Regions from separate parts of the Chryseobacterium sp. 22543 genome, predicted to be linked through region 2. Evidence: riboswitches for the same ligand, from Rfam matches in the RefSeq annotation. Region 2 holds a riboswitch; the other holds the start of a gene.

Region 1 (8,259 bases), on a different contig from region 2:
AATAATTTTTCAATTTCTGTTACAAACTGAAAATGAAAGTCAAAAAGCTGATAATCTCCAATAGTAATGATCAGTTGATTTTCATTGATGTTTACCTGTAAATGTGTCTGTCTGAAGTTTGCTTTCAGTTTTTCCAACTTTATGAGGAAATCATTTGTGTTTTCAATCTGAACTTTCGCTGCCAGTTCAGCAGGAGTATCGGCATGTCCACCAAATCCCGGATAAAATTTGAAAAACGTAAAGTCATATAGATGATCCGGAAATTTGAAATACCAGTATACGCCTAAAATCATAGAAGGTTGATTGATGAATTGTACAATAATCAAAATTAAATAAAATTTCACACTCCAAAACTTTCAAAACCCTTAAATTTGTAGGCAATAAAAATTTACTTGGATGCTTAGGAACATTTCAATTGCGGCAGCTACATTATTGTCCGTAGTTACAATCAATGCGCAGAAGAACAGAAATACTCAACTGGAAAGACCCAAATTAGTCGTTGGTCTGGTAGTAGACCAGATGCGTTGGGACTATTTATACCGTTTTTATGGTAAGTATGGGAATGACGGTTTTAAGAGACTTTTGAATACAGGATACTCTTTGAATAACGTACACATTCCTTATGTGCCTACCATTACAGCTTTGGGACACACTTGTATCTATACAGGATCTGTACCGGCAATTCATGGGATTGCAGGAAACGACTGGACAGATAAAGAGACCGGAGAAGGGGTTTACTGTACTGCAGATGAGAGCGTTCAGCCAGTAGGAACAACCAATACAAAAATCGGAAGCCACTCACCAAAAAATCTTTGGTCTACTACAGTAACTGACGAATTGAGACTGGCGACCAACTTCCAGGGAAAAGTAGTGGGTGTTTCTTTGAAAGACCGTGCTTCTATTCTTCCTGCAGGGCACACTCCAAACGGAGCTTTCTGGTTTGATGACAGCACAGGAAATTTCATTACCAGCACATGGTATATGAATGACCTGCCTCAATGGGTAAAATCATTCAATTCTCAGAATCTTCCTGAAAAATTAGTAGCAAACGGTTGGAATACCTTACTTCCGATCAACCAATATACAGAAAGTGCACCGGACAACTCTTCATGGGAAGGGCTGCTGGGAAGCGCAAAAACACCTACATTCCCTTACAGCAACTTAGCAAAGGATTATCAGACTAAAAAAGATAATATCCGTTATACTCCTTTCGGAAACACATTGACATTGAAGTTGGCAGAAGCTTCTGTAGAGGGTGAAAAACTGGGTGGAGATAATATTACAGACTTTTTAGCTATCAACCTTGCTTCTACAGATTATGCGGGACATAAATTCGGACCAAATTCTATTGAAGTAGAAGATGTTTATATCAGATTAGACCAGGATTTAGCTGAATTCTTCAATTATTTAGATTCAAAAGTAGGAAAAGGAGAATACACTGTTTTCCTTTCTGCAGACCATGGTGGAGCGCATTCTGTAGGATTTCTTAAAGAACATAAAATTCCTACAGGTTTCTTCGGAGAAGATGCTGAAAAAAATCTGAACCAAAAGCTAAAAGATAAATTCGGAGCAGATAAACTGATCAATGCGATTGATAACTATCAGATTTATTTCGACAGAAAAGTATTGGCAGACAGCAAACTTGAATTGGATGATGTAAGAAACTTTGCAGTAAAAGAAATTGAGAAAGATCCTACTGTTTTATATGCTGTTTCTGTAGATAAAGTTCAGGAGTCAAGCATTCCGGAGCCCATCAAACAAAGAATTATCAACGGAATCAACAGACAGAGAAGCGGAGATATTCAGTTGATTTCTCATGATTCTATGCTTCCTCCATATTCTAAAACAGGAACTACACACAGTGTATGGAACTCTTATGATTCACATATTCCATTGATCTTTATGGGATGGGGAGTGAAGCAGGGAGAAAGCAATAAAGAATATCACATGACTGATATTGCTCCTACGGTATCTTCTTTACTGAAAATTCAGTTCCCAAGTGGAAATGTAGGAAATCCAATTACAGAAGTTATCGGTAGATAAGCTGAAATTATACATTATAAAAAAGCATTCCAAACTGGAATGCTTTTTTGTTTTCATAGCTTATGATGTTCTTATCATTTGCTGTATCTCTTTATGAAAATTCTTATTCTGTTTTCTGATTTTTATAATAGAATATAAAAGGATAACTATAAAAATACATCCCAGCAGTACAGAGCCAATTTTAATATAACGATAATAGGATTTCAGTTTTTCACTTTTTAAAGAGGTTTCCTTATTATGATTGTCAATGACCTGGTTAATGGATTTCAGTTCATTTTGTTTTCTTTTAAAGCGCATTTCCAGGTATTTTTTATTATACTGCTGGTAAAGATTCTGTTGTCCCATGGCAAGATGATTTTCTGCCAATTCCTTGTAGATTCCTTCATTCAGGGTGATATCTCCTATATTTTTACAAAGATTTTCTGCTTTTAACAAAAGGTTTATAGCAGGTTGATTTTCATGTTTTTTCTTGTGTATTTCGGCAATTCCTTTTAAGGCAAAAGCTTCCAGACTTTTAGAATAATTCTTGCGGGCATAGTTTAAAGATTCCACAAAAGCTTCCTGTGCTTTATCAATTTGATTGAGATTAAGATAACAATACCCGATATTGTATAAGACCACACTCATGTTGGAATTGGTAGTTTTCTTTACAGGTACTTTTTCAAAATTCTGGATTGAAATTAAAAACTTTTCCAATGCAATTTCTGAGTTGGACTGGCTCTTGTAAATCATTCCTCTTATGGCATAGCTTGTAGCGGTTTCAACATATTTCAAGGGATTTTTGTCCGGGATTTTAGCAATATATTGGTCCGCTTCATTCAGCGTTTCAAGGCTCTTGCTGAAAAGTTCCATCTGCTGATATTGTATTGCGACAGAGATAAGAACTTCTGCATGACTCCAGGGATCATTGGTTTTCTGGGAAAGTTCCTTTGCCTTCATAATATATCTTAATGATTCCTCAAAGTTTCTTTTGGCAATATGAGCTGTGGAAAGAAGCTTATAAAGTTGGATAGAAGTTTTGACATCATAAGATTTCTTTAACAGCCGTTCCCCAATTTTAATTGTATTATCAGGATTGTCATAAATTTCAAGCCTGGCCTTTTTTATTAAGACACTATCCGGTGTCTTTTGAGCCTTTGTGAAAATACAAAAGGATACCAGGAGCAGTGGCCATATTTTTAAAAGTGATTTCATACGGTTTTGGTTTTACTGATTTCCTGAATATAGGCATTGGGAGACATTCCGGTGACGGATTTGAAAACGGTTGTAAAGGCACTGTGTGATGAGAACCCTGAATATTCTGCAAGATAGCTTACTTTATAATTAAGAAAAGTGGAATCATTCCTTAATAGCTGTACAATATGATTGATCCTTAGTTTGTTAATGTATCCATTGAAATTTTTCTCTTTGTTGTTGATGACTTCAGAAAGGTATTTTGTATTAATTTCCATTTGAGAGGAAAGCATAGATAAGGACATATTTTTATTCAGATATCCGTTGGATTTTTCAAACTCTTCAAGTTTTTGAAGGATTTCATCTTCTTTTTCCCTCGATATTTTGTTGAAACCGGCATCTTTTGCTGTTGCAGAAGCTTTATTTAATAAAATGGGTTGAGGTTTCTCATTGCTCTGTTTTTTAAAGAAATCAAACTGCTTTTTTAAATCTTTATTTTTGCTTTTAATAATTAAAAAATAGATGGACAGGCCAATAATAATCAGGAATAGAATGAGAGCCAGAGGTAAGAAGGACCTAAGGAACATCAGTTTTTGAAATTCAATATTTTTATTCTGATTGGTTTCAACAAGTTTTACAATATATCGTATTCCTTCTTTCGAGCTTGCATCGGTTTTTGTTTTTAAATCATTATAGAGTTTATTGTATTGATGATATTTTACATCATCATGAAGTGCGTAATAGTTGCGGGATAATGATTCGTAAATTTTAATTTTTAAATTATTAAAAGACAGATCTTCAATCAAAAAGAGTCCAACTTCCAGTTTCTCAACAGATGTTGTGTAATCCTGTTTCAAAAAATAATATTGGGACAGATTCTCATACGCTAAACCTAAAAGAAATGGTTGATTTGTCTGGTGTTCAAGATCAGAAATAATATTTTCTATAAGCGCTTTATATTCAACAAGTCTATTTTGTTTTAGGAGATAAGAAGAACGGAAAATTCTGTTTTCCATTTTTAATATTCTGTTTTCTTCATTATGATCGCTGAGGTACTGATTACTTTTATCAAGGTTTTTGAATGCTGCAGGATAATCTCTATTGATTCCTGAGTTCAAAGCTTGCAGTTGGTACAGCTTTGCTGTGGTTATTCGTAATGCGGCATCATTACTTTTAAGAAGCTTTTGATCAGATAAAAGATGGGTAATAATTCTTTTTGACTGATTGTACAGACTCAGATTTTGGTATTGGTCAGCAAGATTATAATCACTGAAAACCTGCATAAAATAAGAAAGTTCATTTTTCGGATCGGCATCTTCTTTCTGCGCAAAAATATTCACAGATTGTATGTAATCGCCTTTCATAGCAAAAGCCTGTGAAATAATGTTTTGCAGTACAATTTTATGCTCTGTATTCTGATCACTTACGAGGATTCCCTGAGTATAGCTGATGCATTCGTCAGAATTCTGATACAATTTCAGAAATGCCTTATCTGCCAAAATATTAAAGTCCGGACCTGACTGTCCACTGGTAATAAAAGAACAGCAAATGAAAATAAACAGTAATATTTTTCTGCTATTTTGAAATAATTTTTGTCTTGATAGTTTGTTTTTTGTGCTTTTTTGAATAGTTCGGGTAAAATCCATATTCAAAATGATGTTTTGTATCTAATTGATTATTATTTGTTTAAAAATTAAACTCTTTTAAAATTCACGAATTATGAAAGTCTATTTCTTTGGATAGGGTAAATATTGTATTAATATTGTTTTCACCAATTCGGAACGCTAAATATAATAAAATATGAAAAATTTTTACAGAATGTCAATAAAAATATTGACGGCTTGTCTTTTTCTGAAATTTAGTTTTGCAGCAGCACAGCTTACAGTAATAGGGTTGGGAAATTATAATGTAGGTGCAGTTTCAGATAATGGAGTAGTAAGTATGCATACAAGTGCAGGAGGAGTATATAAATGGAATGCAGCAGGCGGACTTGTACAGATAGGTTCAATATCAAACGGATATCCAGCCGCAGGGAGAACGATTGTTTCAAACGATGGAACCAAAATATCATCTTCTGTTACAAATTCTGCAACAGGATTTAATGAAATATCAACTTATGACGTAGCTACTTCCACATGGGTAAACAGAGGAGGGCTGGTTCCTACCGGTTGGGACGGCAGTGTAAGTTCTACATGGGGAATGTCACCGAATGGAAATACTATTGTAGGGTTAGGATTTCTTACTGCTGCGAACGCACATGCTGTGAAATGGGATGACGTAAACGGAATGGTTGACCTGGGAAGTATAGTTTCCGGACGCAGTTCCAGGGCAAATGCAATCAATGCGGCAGGAACCGTGATTGTAGGGTGGCAGGATGAGCCAACCGGAACAAGAAGCGGTGCAAAATGGCAGGATGGAGTAGAAAGTTTTATTACAGATAATAACGGGAATAATGTAGGAGAAGCAGGCGGAATTTCGGCTGACGGAAATACCATTATAGGATCTGCAAATCCTAATCCTTATGTTTGGAATGCTACAAGCGGGCTGACTTATATAACACATCCTAATGCTTCGTTCAATTTCAAAGGAGGAGCTACAGGAATTTCAGCTGATGGAACACGAGTTATTGGTTTTTACAGAGCATTTGGAGCACCTCCAATGTCGGGAGAAGGTTTTATCTGGACTGCATCTGCCGGAAGAATTAATCTGAATGATTATGCAGTATCCTTAGGAATTGCAACGAATGGAGTAACGATGGGACTTCCTCTGGCGATTTCACAAGACGGAAAGAAAATTGCCGGATCAGGGACGAATGCTTCAGGTCAAATAGTTGCTTTTTATCTGGATACTTCTGAATTCTTATCAGTAAATGATACCGTGAAAGAGAAAAACAGTGTTGGCATTTATCCTAATCCTGTAACTGATGTGCTTTATTTTAAAGGAACAGGAAAAATAGAAAAAGCAGAAATCTATAATATGGTTGGGCAAAGGGTGAAATCGTTCAATACTGTGGAAGGACAAATTGATGTTTCATCTTTATCAAAAGGAGATTATATTCTGCAATACTCTGTGAAAGGAGAAAAACAAGCTTATAAATTCATTAAAAAATAACATATATAAATAGTAAAGTAGTGGGATGATGGCCGTTTTCAATTTTGAAAGCGGCTGTTTTTTATTTGTAAAAGTCTGAAATTTTTGATGTAAAAGCCGGTTTTTTGGCAAATACATATAAAAAACTATCTTTGCAAAAATTTTGGTTTCCAGTATTTTGGAATGAAAAGGGAATTGGGTGTAACTCCCATACTGTCCCCGCAACTGTAAATCGCAATAAAAGTTTCTGCAAACAACCACTGTCTAAAACGGGAAGGAGCAGAATGCGAAAGTCAGGAGACCTGCCAACATTATAATCAAAAAACATATTGCTTTCGGAGGAAAAGTAAAAAAGTATGGATATAAAAAGATCTTTAGTACTGCTTTTTTCATCTTATGGCTGTTTTCTTTTTGGACAAGAGAAAACCATAGACACTATTTATGTCTTCGACAACCAGATGAATAGGGTGAAACTTTTTCATCCCGTAAAAATAATTTCGGCAGAAGAGGCCGAGAAAAACTCCAGTAATCTTTCAGAGCTCCTGAGATTTCAGTCACAGGTTTTTATCAAAGAAAATGGCCGAGGGGCTGTTTCTTCACCATCTTTCCGGGGTACTACCGCTCAGCAGACTGCATTTGTATGGAATGGGATTAATATCAACTCCAGTTTTTTAGGACAGGGAGATATCAATAATATTGCTTTGTTTGGCTATGATCAGATCGGTATAAAAGCCGGCGGTGGAAGTGTAGTCTATGGAAGTGGTGCCATTGGGGGAAGTATTCACCTGAATAATACCCTTGATTTTAATAAAGGTTTCCATGGTTCTTTATTTTCTGAGGTGGCTTCCTTTAATACCTATAATAATTTTGTAAAAGGTTCTTACAGCAATGATAAGTTCAGTTTTAAAGCTTCCGGAAATTATTCTGTAAGTGAAAACAATTATGAGGTAAGCGATCTGAAGTATATCAACAGAAATGGAAATTACTATAATACCACATTCAATGCAGGTGCATCCTATAAAATAACCAACGATCATAAAATTTCGTGGCAAAGCCAGTTTTTCGATTCTTCACAGCATTATCCTGTGTATGAAGAAACGGGAACAAAAACAAAATATAAAACTCAAAGTATAAGAAGCCTTCTTTCCTGGGACTGGAATAAAACTAAGTTCAGCAACTCTTTTAAAGCGGCCTATACAGAAGAAAACTTTCAGTATTTCGGTTCGTTAAACCAGCCTAAATCAAGTGGGGGAACAGGGAAAAACTATATCTTTAAAAATGATTTCAATTATTTTCTGAATTCTAAGTGGAATTTTAATCTTATCGGAGAATTTCAGATCAATAAAGGTGAAGGATATCAGAGCGGAATATCCAGTGTCAGTAGAAATATTGGCTCTGTTTCCGGGTTGCTGAGGTATTTTGCTACTAAAGACCTGCGTTTTGAGGGTGGATTTAAGAAAGATTTTGTGGAAGATGTGAAGTCTCCGTTTATGTATTCATTCTCTGGAAAATGGAGTGCCGCAAAATGGTATGATGTAAGCGTTAACGTGTCAAAAAACTTCAGATATCCGTCATTTAATGATATTTATTATGAGCCGGGAGGAAATAAAGATCTGAGACCGGAAACGTCTACCCAGTTTGATATGGTGAATGAGTTCAGAGTAGGAGATTTCAGACTTACTTTGTCTCCTTATTATATGAACATTACAGATCTTATTGTATGGCTGCCTACTGCTTTGGGGTATTGGCAGGCATTTAATGTCAATAAATCTGAATCTTACGGATTGGAATCTCAATTGTCTTTCAGCAAACAATTGGGAAATCATAAAATCCGGGCTAATGCCGGGTACTATTATGCAAAATCTATTGATAAGGAAACGAAAATGCAAAGACCTTATGTTCCCATGCACAGAGGAATGGCCAATGTAGATTATGAATACGGTTTCTTTAAGT
Region 2 (8,259 bases):
AATGAAGAGGAAGCGGTTGCTATTGCCAATGACACCACTTATGGTCTGGCAGCTTACATCAGTTCTTCTGATAAAGAGCATGCAGAACGTATTGCTGCACAGATTGATGCCGGAAGAATCTGTATCAATGGATTTTCACATGATCCTTATGCTCCTTTCGGTGGGTTTAAGCAAAGTGGTATCGGCCGTGAGTATGGTGTGTTCGGATTGGAGGCTTATCTTGAACCCAAGACCATTCTTGTCTGATATTAAAATCCTCAGAGTCTGTGCAATAGCAGGCTTCGAGGATTTAAACAATATGTAATCCATTATTGATACTAAAAAAGTTTTGTAAGTTTGAAAAAAGAATCGATCAAGAAATAACTGTCTGAGCCATGAGCGAAAATAATATTCTTTTACCTATCAATTACTCCTGTCATTTTTCAGAATTCAGGGAAGGAGAACAATTTGCACGAATCCATAGTCTGGGACTGGTTATTTCCGGGGAAATGGAACTGAATGACGGTACCACAAAGACGATATTTAAAGAAGGGGAACTTTATTCTGCAAGAAAAAACCGTCTCCTGAAGTTTGCAAAATACCCTCCTAAAAATGGAGAGATAAGAACAGTAACCATTTATTTTGATGAAGCCATCTTACGTGATTTCAGCCGTGAATATGGCTATCAGGCAGAGAAGAAGGATAATATTCCGGCTTTTATAAAACCGGATCAAAAGGCATTAACTTCTTTTATGTACTCTTTACTGGCCTATGAAGAACTTCCTGCTTCTACAGAACTTCTGCGTCTCAAACAGAAAGAAGCTTTACTTCTGATGCTGAGCGATGATCCGGGTCTTAAAGATATTTTATTTGATTTTTCTGAGCCTTACAAAATAGATATTGAAACTTTTATGAACAAAAACTTTCATTTCAATGTCAATGTAGAACGATTTGCTTATTTAACAGGGCGAAGTCTGTCTGCCTTTAAAAGAGATTTTCAAAAGATATTCGGGATACCGCCAAGACAATGGCTGCAGCTTCGGCGATTGAAGGAAGCTCATTTTCTGCTTACCCAAAAAGAGAGATCGGTTTCCGATATTTATCTGGATTTGGGCTTTGAAAATTTATCTCATTTCTCCTTTGCATTTAAAAAGCAGTTTGGCTATCCACCGAGCTCATTACAGGCAAAATAACTTAGACTTCATCTAAAAAAATGTATCTGAAAGCGATGATCACCAGAATGACAACAGCTATTGTAATAATTTTCACTTTCATATCGCTTTTAAGGTGGTCAGGAGCATAGCGTAATGTTTTTTCATCAAGATAAAAATCCTTGTAAACCTCAGAATCAATTTTGAGATCGGGGCGAAAAGTCTGTACTCCTTTCAGAAAATGTCCAATAAGATCATACCGGTTTTTAAGTGGAATCACATCCAGATTGATCAGTTTCTTTTTGGGTTTTCCGGTTTCATCTTTTTCATGAACATATAGATTTTTTCTGAAATTACTATATTTTCCGAGATTCTGAGATTCTGAATAAATATCTTTTGTATAGGAGTCCTTGCTTTTGATCAAATCCTGGTATTTAATTTCTGACAGTATTTTCTCTTTTCTGTTGAGAAACAGGATTCCCTGATGATTGATCAGCAGACCACTGATTTTCTCATCCTGATTTCTGATCATTTGATAAGCCAGCCACCCTGCCAGCAGGCCAGTAATCAAAAAGAATAAAAAGAAGATCATGTCAGATGCGGTATCTGTAGAAGTATGTGAAACAGCATCAATAAAAAATCCCAGTAAAACAACAGCAATGACCGCAAAAAGAATGACAATACTCCATCTTATTCTGGCTATGTATTCCGGGCTGTAGGTTTCTGATCTCATTTCAGAAAATGATTCTTTCATATTTAAATGTATCGTTGGTTATCAGTTTTTCAATGTATTTTTAAGACTCATATCTGTCAAAATACATCGGGCAGCAAAAATACTATATAAAAATGAATAGAATATTAAATGATCACCCTATTTTTATCCTTTTAAAATAACAGATCGTGCTATGAAAATCATAACACGATCTGAATTGTTGAATATAATTATTTTAAAGTTTTTTTAAAGTGCATATTCTACGGAGGCTTCTTTAGCTGCGGCCACCATTGCAATCAAAGCTTTTTCTGTTTCTTCCCAGTGTCTTGTTTTCAGTCCGCAGTCCGGATTTACCCAGAGTTGATTGGCAGGAATTACGTTTTGAGCTTTTCTCAACAGTTCAATCATTTCTTCTTTTGACGGAACCCTTGGGGAATGAATATCGTATACTCCGGGACCAATTTCATTCGGATATCTGAAATCTGCAAAAGCATTCAGCAGTTCCATCTGAGAACGGGAACATTCTATGGTAATCACATCTGCATCCATATCAGCAATATTTTCAATAATATCATTGAATTCCGAATAGCACATATGGGTATGAATCTGTGTAGCATCTTCCACTCCGCTTGCTGAAATTCTGAAAGCTTCTACGGCCCATTTCAGGTAGTTCTGCCAGTCTGTCTTTCTTAATGGAAGCCCTTCTCTTATCGCAGGCTCATCAATCTGAATAATTCTGATTCCTGCTTTTTCAAGATCCGCAACCTCATCACGGATAGCCAGAGCAATTTGCTTACACGTCTCTGAACGGGGCTGATCATCACGTACAAAAGACCATTGTAAGATCGTAACAGGACCTGTGAGCATTCCTTTTACCCATTTTTCAGTCTGGGATTGTGCATATTGGGACCAATATACCGTCATTGGTGTCGGGCGGGAAACATCACCGAAGATCACAGGAGGCTTTACACAACGGCTTCCGTAGCTTTGTACCCAGCCATTTTTTGTAAATACAAAACCTTCCAGCTGCTCTCCGAAATATTCCACCATATCATTACGTTCAAATTCCCCGTGAACCAATACATCTATCCCTATTTCTTCCTGCCAGTTAATCGTTCTCTGGGTCTCTTCTTTCAGTAAGGTATCATACTGCTCTGCCGTCAGCTCTCCTTTTTTGAATTTTGCTCTCCAGCTTCTTACCTCAGTGGTCTGCGGGAATGATCCGATGGTTGTTGTTGGGAATAAAGGAAGCTGCAGTACTTTCTGTTGTTCTTCTTTACGGATTTTGAAAGTATTTATCCTTTGAGCATCTTTTTCAGTAACCGCATTTGCTCTTTGCTTCACGTCATCATTATGAATAAGAGAAGATGTTCTTCTGCTTGCAATTGCTTTTTTATTATCTTCAAAAGCAGCAAGAATCTGTTTATTCTCTGTTCCGGATGCCAGTTCTTTAAGCGTTACCACTTCTGCCACTTTTTGTTTGGCAAAAGCCAGCCAGTTTTTAATTTCCGGATTAAGTGTGGTTTCAAAATCCAGATCACAAGGTGAATGAAGTAATGAAGAGGAAGGAGCAATTAAAACCCTTTCAGATCCTAATTTCTCAACTGCTTTTTGAATGAAAGACAAAGACTTTTCATAATCATTTTTCCAGATATTTCTTCCGTCAACCACACCCAATGAAAGACTTAAGCTTTCCGGAATACCATTCAGAATATCATCTAACTGTTCAGGGTTTCTAACCAAATCAATGTGTAAAGTATTCACAGGAAGTGAGGTGGCAAGTGGCCAATTATCATTTAATCCTTCAAAATAAGTGGCAACAATAAATTTCAGTTTTGGGAAACGTTTTCTTATTTCAGCGTAAACAAAATGATAAGTTTCTTTCGCTTTCTCCGTTAAGTCCAACGCTAAAAACGGTTCATCAAACTGAATCCACTCTGCGCCCTGCTCCTGAAGTTTTGTTAAGATATCTGTATATACGGGAAGAAGATTTGCAGCCAGATCCAGTTTATCAAATCCTTCTTCTTTCTCTTTTCCTAACAACAGATAAGAAACCAGTCCGATAATGACCGGTTTTGCATTGATTCCTGCCTGCTTTGCTCCTGCAAATTCATTGAAAATTTTATCTGAACTCAGTTTAAACTGTTGATTTTTATAAAACTCGGGAACGATATAGTGATAATTGGTATCAAACCATTTTGTCATTTCCATCGCTGTGATATCCAGTCCTTCTTTCTGATATCCTCTTGCCATGGCAAAATAAAGATCCAGCTCAGAATTGTTTTTTTTAAGCACTACTTCATGATAACGTGTGGGAATTGCCCCTACCACAAGACTCATATCCAATACCTGATCATAATATGAAAAATCATTACAGGGAATAAGGTCTATACCGGCTTCTTTCTGAATGTTCCAGTTTTGGTTACAGATATTTCTGCCCGTATTCAGAAGTTCTTCCAAAAGGATTTTACCTGACCAATATTGCTCGCAGGCTTTTTTGAGTTCTCTTTTGCTACCAATACGCGGATAGCCCAGAATGTGAGTTTGCATTTTTTTTACTTTTTAATTAAACTTAATGGTAAAGTCTTTTAAAAATGCTTCGTAATGTTTTAACGGATAAAAATTTCAGGATCATGATATAACAAACAATACAATTCCCTTACAGAGAAAGTGTATAAATCCGATATATCATCTGTATGACCCAAAGCTTCAGACCGCGAAAGCATCGTCAATTCAGTAAAGGCAGGTCTCCTGACTTGTAACAGTTTCCATCATCCTTCCCGCTTTTGGCAGTGGATATATAAGGACAGAAACCTTTGGTATGTTACTTACAGTTGCGCGACAGCTCGTGATTCTCACACGATTCCCTATTAATCTACGTTACGTAAAACCTTTCCTGTTTGATGAAGTATCTCTAAAGAACTGTACTTTTACCTGTAATGATAGTCATCAGTAAAAGTTTTTAATCTTGTGTAAAATTAACAATACAGAATAAACATACAATAAAAGCTAATTAATTAAGCAAAATAAACTTTAAAAAACACAGTAAAAAGCATATAATTCTTTACATTTGACTGTTTTTATAATCTAAAAGAATAATATTCTGTGGAACAACTCGATGATAAGGATGTACAGCTGCTGAGGCTGCTCCAGAAAAATGCAAAACTGACCGTTAAAGAGCTTGCTAAAGAAGTGAACCTCTCCACGTCACCTGTTTTTGAAAGAGTAAAAAGATTGGAACAGGAAGGGTTTGTGAAAAGATATGCCGCTGTTCTTGATGCTGAAAAACTCAACCGTGGGTTTACGGTTTTCTGTCAGATTAAGCTGAAAATTCACGACCGATCTGTAGGTTATGATTTTGTGAAAGAAATTTTAGAAATTGAAGAAGTTGCAGAATGCTACAATATTTCCGGAGATTTTGATTTTCTTCTGAAAGTTCAGGTACGGGATATGAAACATTACCAGGATTTTGTGTTTAATAAACTGGGATCTGTAGATTCTATAGGGAGCACTCACAGTACGTTTGTCATGGCTGAGGTGAAAAACAATCATGGAATCACCATATAATAAAAATGAAAAATTGAGAATTGAAAATGGAAAATGATACTTAACTTAAACCATGCTATTTTCAATTCTCTATCTTCCAATGTATTAATTTCCTTTAAAGTCCGGGGTTCTTTTTTCTATAAATGCCCCGATACCTTCATGGTGGTCTTCTGTTGTAAACAACTCTCCGAATAATGCAGCTTCCTGTTTTAACCCATCCGTAATGTGCAGTTCAAATCCTGTATTTAAAGACTGTTTCGCTTTTGCCACAGCTACAGGTCCTCTTGCGGCAATTGTTTCTGCCAGTTTTTGAGCTTCGTTGAGTAATTCTTCGGGCGCAAAAACATGATTGACAAAACCAAAATCTTTACAAGCTTCTGCGGAATAAAATTCTCCGGAGAAAACCATTTCCCTTGCTTTGTATAATCCGATAGCTCTTGGCAGACGCTGGGTTCCGCCAAAACAAGGCAATAATCCTAATGTCACTTCAGGGAGTCCAAATTTTGCTTTCCCGCTAGCCAGGATAATATCACAGGATAATGCCAGTTCACACCCTCCTCCCAATGCAAAACCGTTCACAGCAGCTATCACAGCAAACGGAAGTTCTTCAATAGCATTAAAAGCAGTTTGTGCAGCAATAGAAAAAGTCTCTGCTTCTGCGGGAGTCATTTGCTGCATGGCTTTAATGTCAGCCCCTGCAACAAAAGCTTTTTCCCCGGAACCGGTAATAATTAATACTCTGATATTTTTATCTGATCTTATCTTGCTGGCAAATGATTTCAGTTCCTGTAAAACCTGTTCATTCAAGGAGTTTAATGCCTGCGGACGGTTTATCGTCAGCGTTCCGACAGGTCCGTTTTGTTGATATAATAATGTTTCGAAAGTCATTTTTTTAATTGATAGTTGATAATTATTAAAAAGTAATCATAGACAGTATTTACCTTCTATTCAATTTTTAAAGGTCTCTGTTTAGAAATTGAATAATACTTGAAAAGTCTGTTTTTCCATTTCCGGATTCGCTCCACATTCTGTACAAATTCAATGCGGTATTGCCAAGAGGTGTAGATGTTTTGGTTTCCAAACCCGCTTCTGCAGCAAGGCCCAGATCTTTTGTCATCAGGTCTACGGCAAAACCACCAGAATAATTACGGGAAGCCGGAGCATTTTCCATTACTCCCGGATAGGGATTATAAACATCCAAGGACCAGTTTTTCCCGGAACTCTTCTGCATAATCTCACTTAAAACCTGAGGATTAAGACCATGTTTCACCCCCAGATTGATAGCTTCTGAAGTTCCGATCATGTGAATGGCCAACAGCATATTATTACAGATCTTAGCAACCTGACCCGCCCCGGATTCTCCGGCATGAAATATATTCTGTCCCATACACTTGAGTATCGGCCTGGCTTTTTCGTAGTCATCCTGTTTACCACCCACAATAAAGGTGAGTGTACCTGCCTGAGCTCCGGCAGTTCCTCCGGAAACGGGTGCATCTATCATTCTGCAGCCTTTTGAAACAGCAAGTTCAGCCACTGTACGGGCTGTAACTGCATCAATGGTACTGCTGTCAATTAATAATGTGTTTGGTTTCAGGCTGTTTATAAAATCTTCTGAATAAAGATCAGCTACGTGTTTTCCGGAAGGCAGCATTGAAATCACTACATCTGCATCCTCAGAAGCGGCCACAGCAGATCCTGCAGCCTTTCCTCCTTCTGACACCAGTATTTTCAAAGCTTTCTCCGAAAGGTCAAAACCCACAACGTGATGACCTTTTTTGATCAGGTTAATAGCCATTGGCCCACCCATATTTCCTAATCCTATGAATGCTATATTTGACATAATTTTTAGTTTAAAGTTTAAAGTTTAAAGTTGAGGGTTCAAAGTTCTCTATTGATTAAAAACATCTATGGATGTCATAAAAGTCTTATTTTCAATACTTAAATCTCCATTCTCAATGTTTCATTTTCCATTTTCAATTCTTTAAAGTAAGAATCTATCCATTCTTCCGTAATCTCTTCCCATGTTGCGGGATGCCATTTCGGAGACATGTCTTTGTCTACCAATAATGCTCTTACTCCTTCTGCAAAATCAGGGTGGATACAGCACTGACACGACAGATTCAGTTCAGATTGAAAAACCTCTCCAAGACTTAGATCTTTACCTTGTTTCAATTGTCTGAAAATAATGTGTGCTGAACTTGGAGATCCGGCTTCAAAGCTTTTCACACCGTTATTAATCCATTCATCTTTATCATTATGGCTGATCAATATTTTTCTGAAATCTTCCAGAGAGTTGATTTCTTCAAACTGCTTGATAAAAGAAGCGTGTAATTCCGCCTGAGACTCAGGAATAATGACTTCTTTTGAAATATTTTCGAGAATATGGGAAACAGTTTTATGAGATGCTCCGTCCCAGTCTACCTGTTGAAGGGCATTCAGAACAGTTTCTTTTGAGGAAGATTCTATAAAATAATCTGCCAGTCCTAAGAATTTACAGTCTGCTCCATCCAGTCTTGCGCCTGTTAATCCTAAATAAACTCCATAGGCGGAAGGCATTTTATTCAAAAAGCAGGTTCCCCCTACATCAGGATACAGTCCAATTGTAATTTCAGGCATTGCCAGTTTACTTTTTTCTGTAACGATGCGGTGTGAGGCTCCTACCATTAAACCAATTCCGCCTCCCATAACGATTCCGTGTCCCCAGACGATGACAGGTTTTGGATAGGTATGAATGGCATAGTCTACCTGATATTCTTTTGAAAAGAAGTCGAAACAGTCCTGTGGAACCTTTGAAGCATCTACTTTACGCTGCGCAATAATAGCATCATGTAATTTTCTTACATCACCACCTGCACAGAATGCTTTTTCGCC

The links. A riboswitch is a leader RNA that binds a small molecule or an ion and turns the genes downstream of it on or off. The one in region 2 is predicted to bind cobalamin.
Region 1: another riboswitch for cobalamin. It lies ahead of ACTJIP_RS03390 (TonB-dependent receptor plug domain-containing protein); the one in region 2 lies ahead of metE (5-methyltetrahydropteroyltriglutamate--homocysteine S-methyltransferase).

What each region holds. Positions count from the first base shown of each region.
Region 1 covers NZ_JBQENH010000001.1:776,925-785,183, reverse strand. Annotated here, with positions in the region: gene ACTJIP_RS03415 (hypothetical protein) at 1-293, opposite strand, end outside; gene pafA (alkaline phosphatase PafA) at 397-2,043, shown strand; gene ACTJIP_RS03405 (tetratricopeptide repeat protein) at 2,104-3,237, opposite strand; gene ACTJIP_RS03400 (helix-turn-helix domain-containing protein) at 3,234-4,862, opposite strand; gene ACTJIP_RS03395 (T9SS type A sorting domain-containing protein) at 5,017-6,327, shown strand; cobalamin riboswitch at 6,454-6,630, shown strand; gene ACTJIP_RS03390 (TonB-dependent receptor plug domain-containing protein) at 6,663-8,259, shown strand, end outside.
Region 2 covers NZ_JBQENH010000002.1:880,877-889,135, reverse strand. Annotated here, with positions in the region: gene ACTJIP_RS09805 (aldehyde dehydrogenase family protein) at 1-246, shown strand, start outside; gene ACTJIP_RS09800 (helix-turn-helix domain-containing protein) at 375-1,172, shown strand; gene ACTJIP_RS09795 (hypothetical protein) at 1,174-1,884, opposite strand; gene metE (5-methyltetrahydropteroyltriglutamate--homocysteine S-methyltransferase) at 2,089-4,392, opposite strand; cobalamin riboswitch at 4,567-4,752, opposite strand; gene ACTJIP_RS09785 (Lrp/AsnC family transcriptional regulator) at 4,948-5,409, shown strand; gene ACTJIP_RS09780 (enoyl-CoA hydratase/isomerase family protein) at 5,494-6,276, opposite strand; gene mmsB (3-hydroxyisobutyrate dehydrogenase) at 6,344-7,228, opposite strand; gene ACTJIP_RS09770 (enoyl-CoA hydratase/isomerase family protein) at 7,327-8,259, opposite strand, start outside.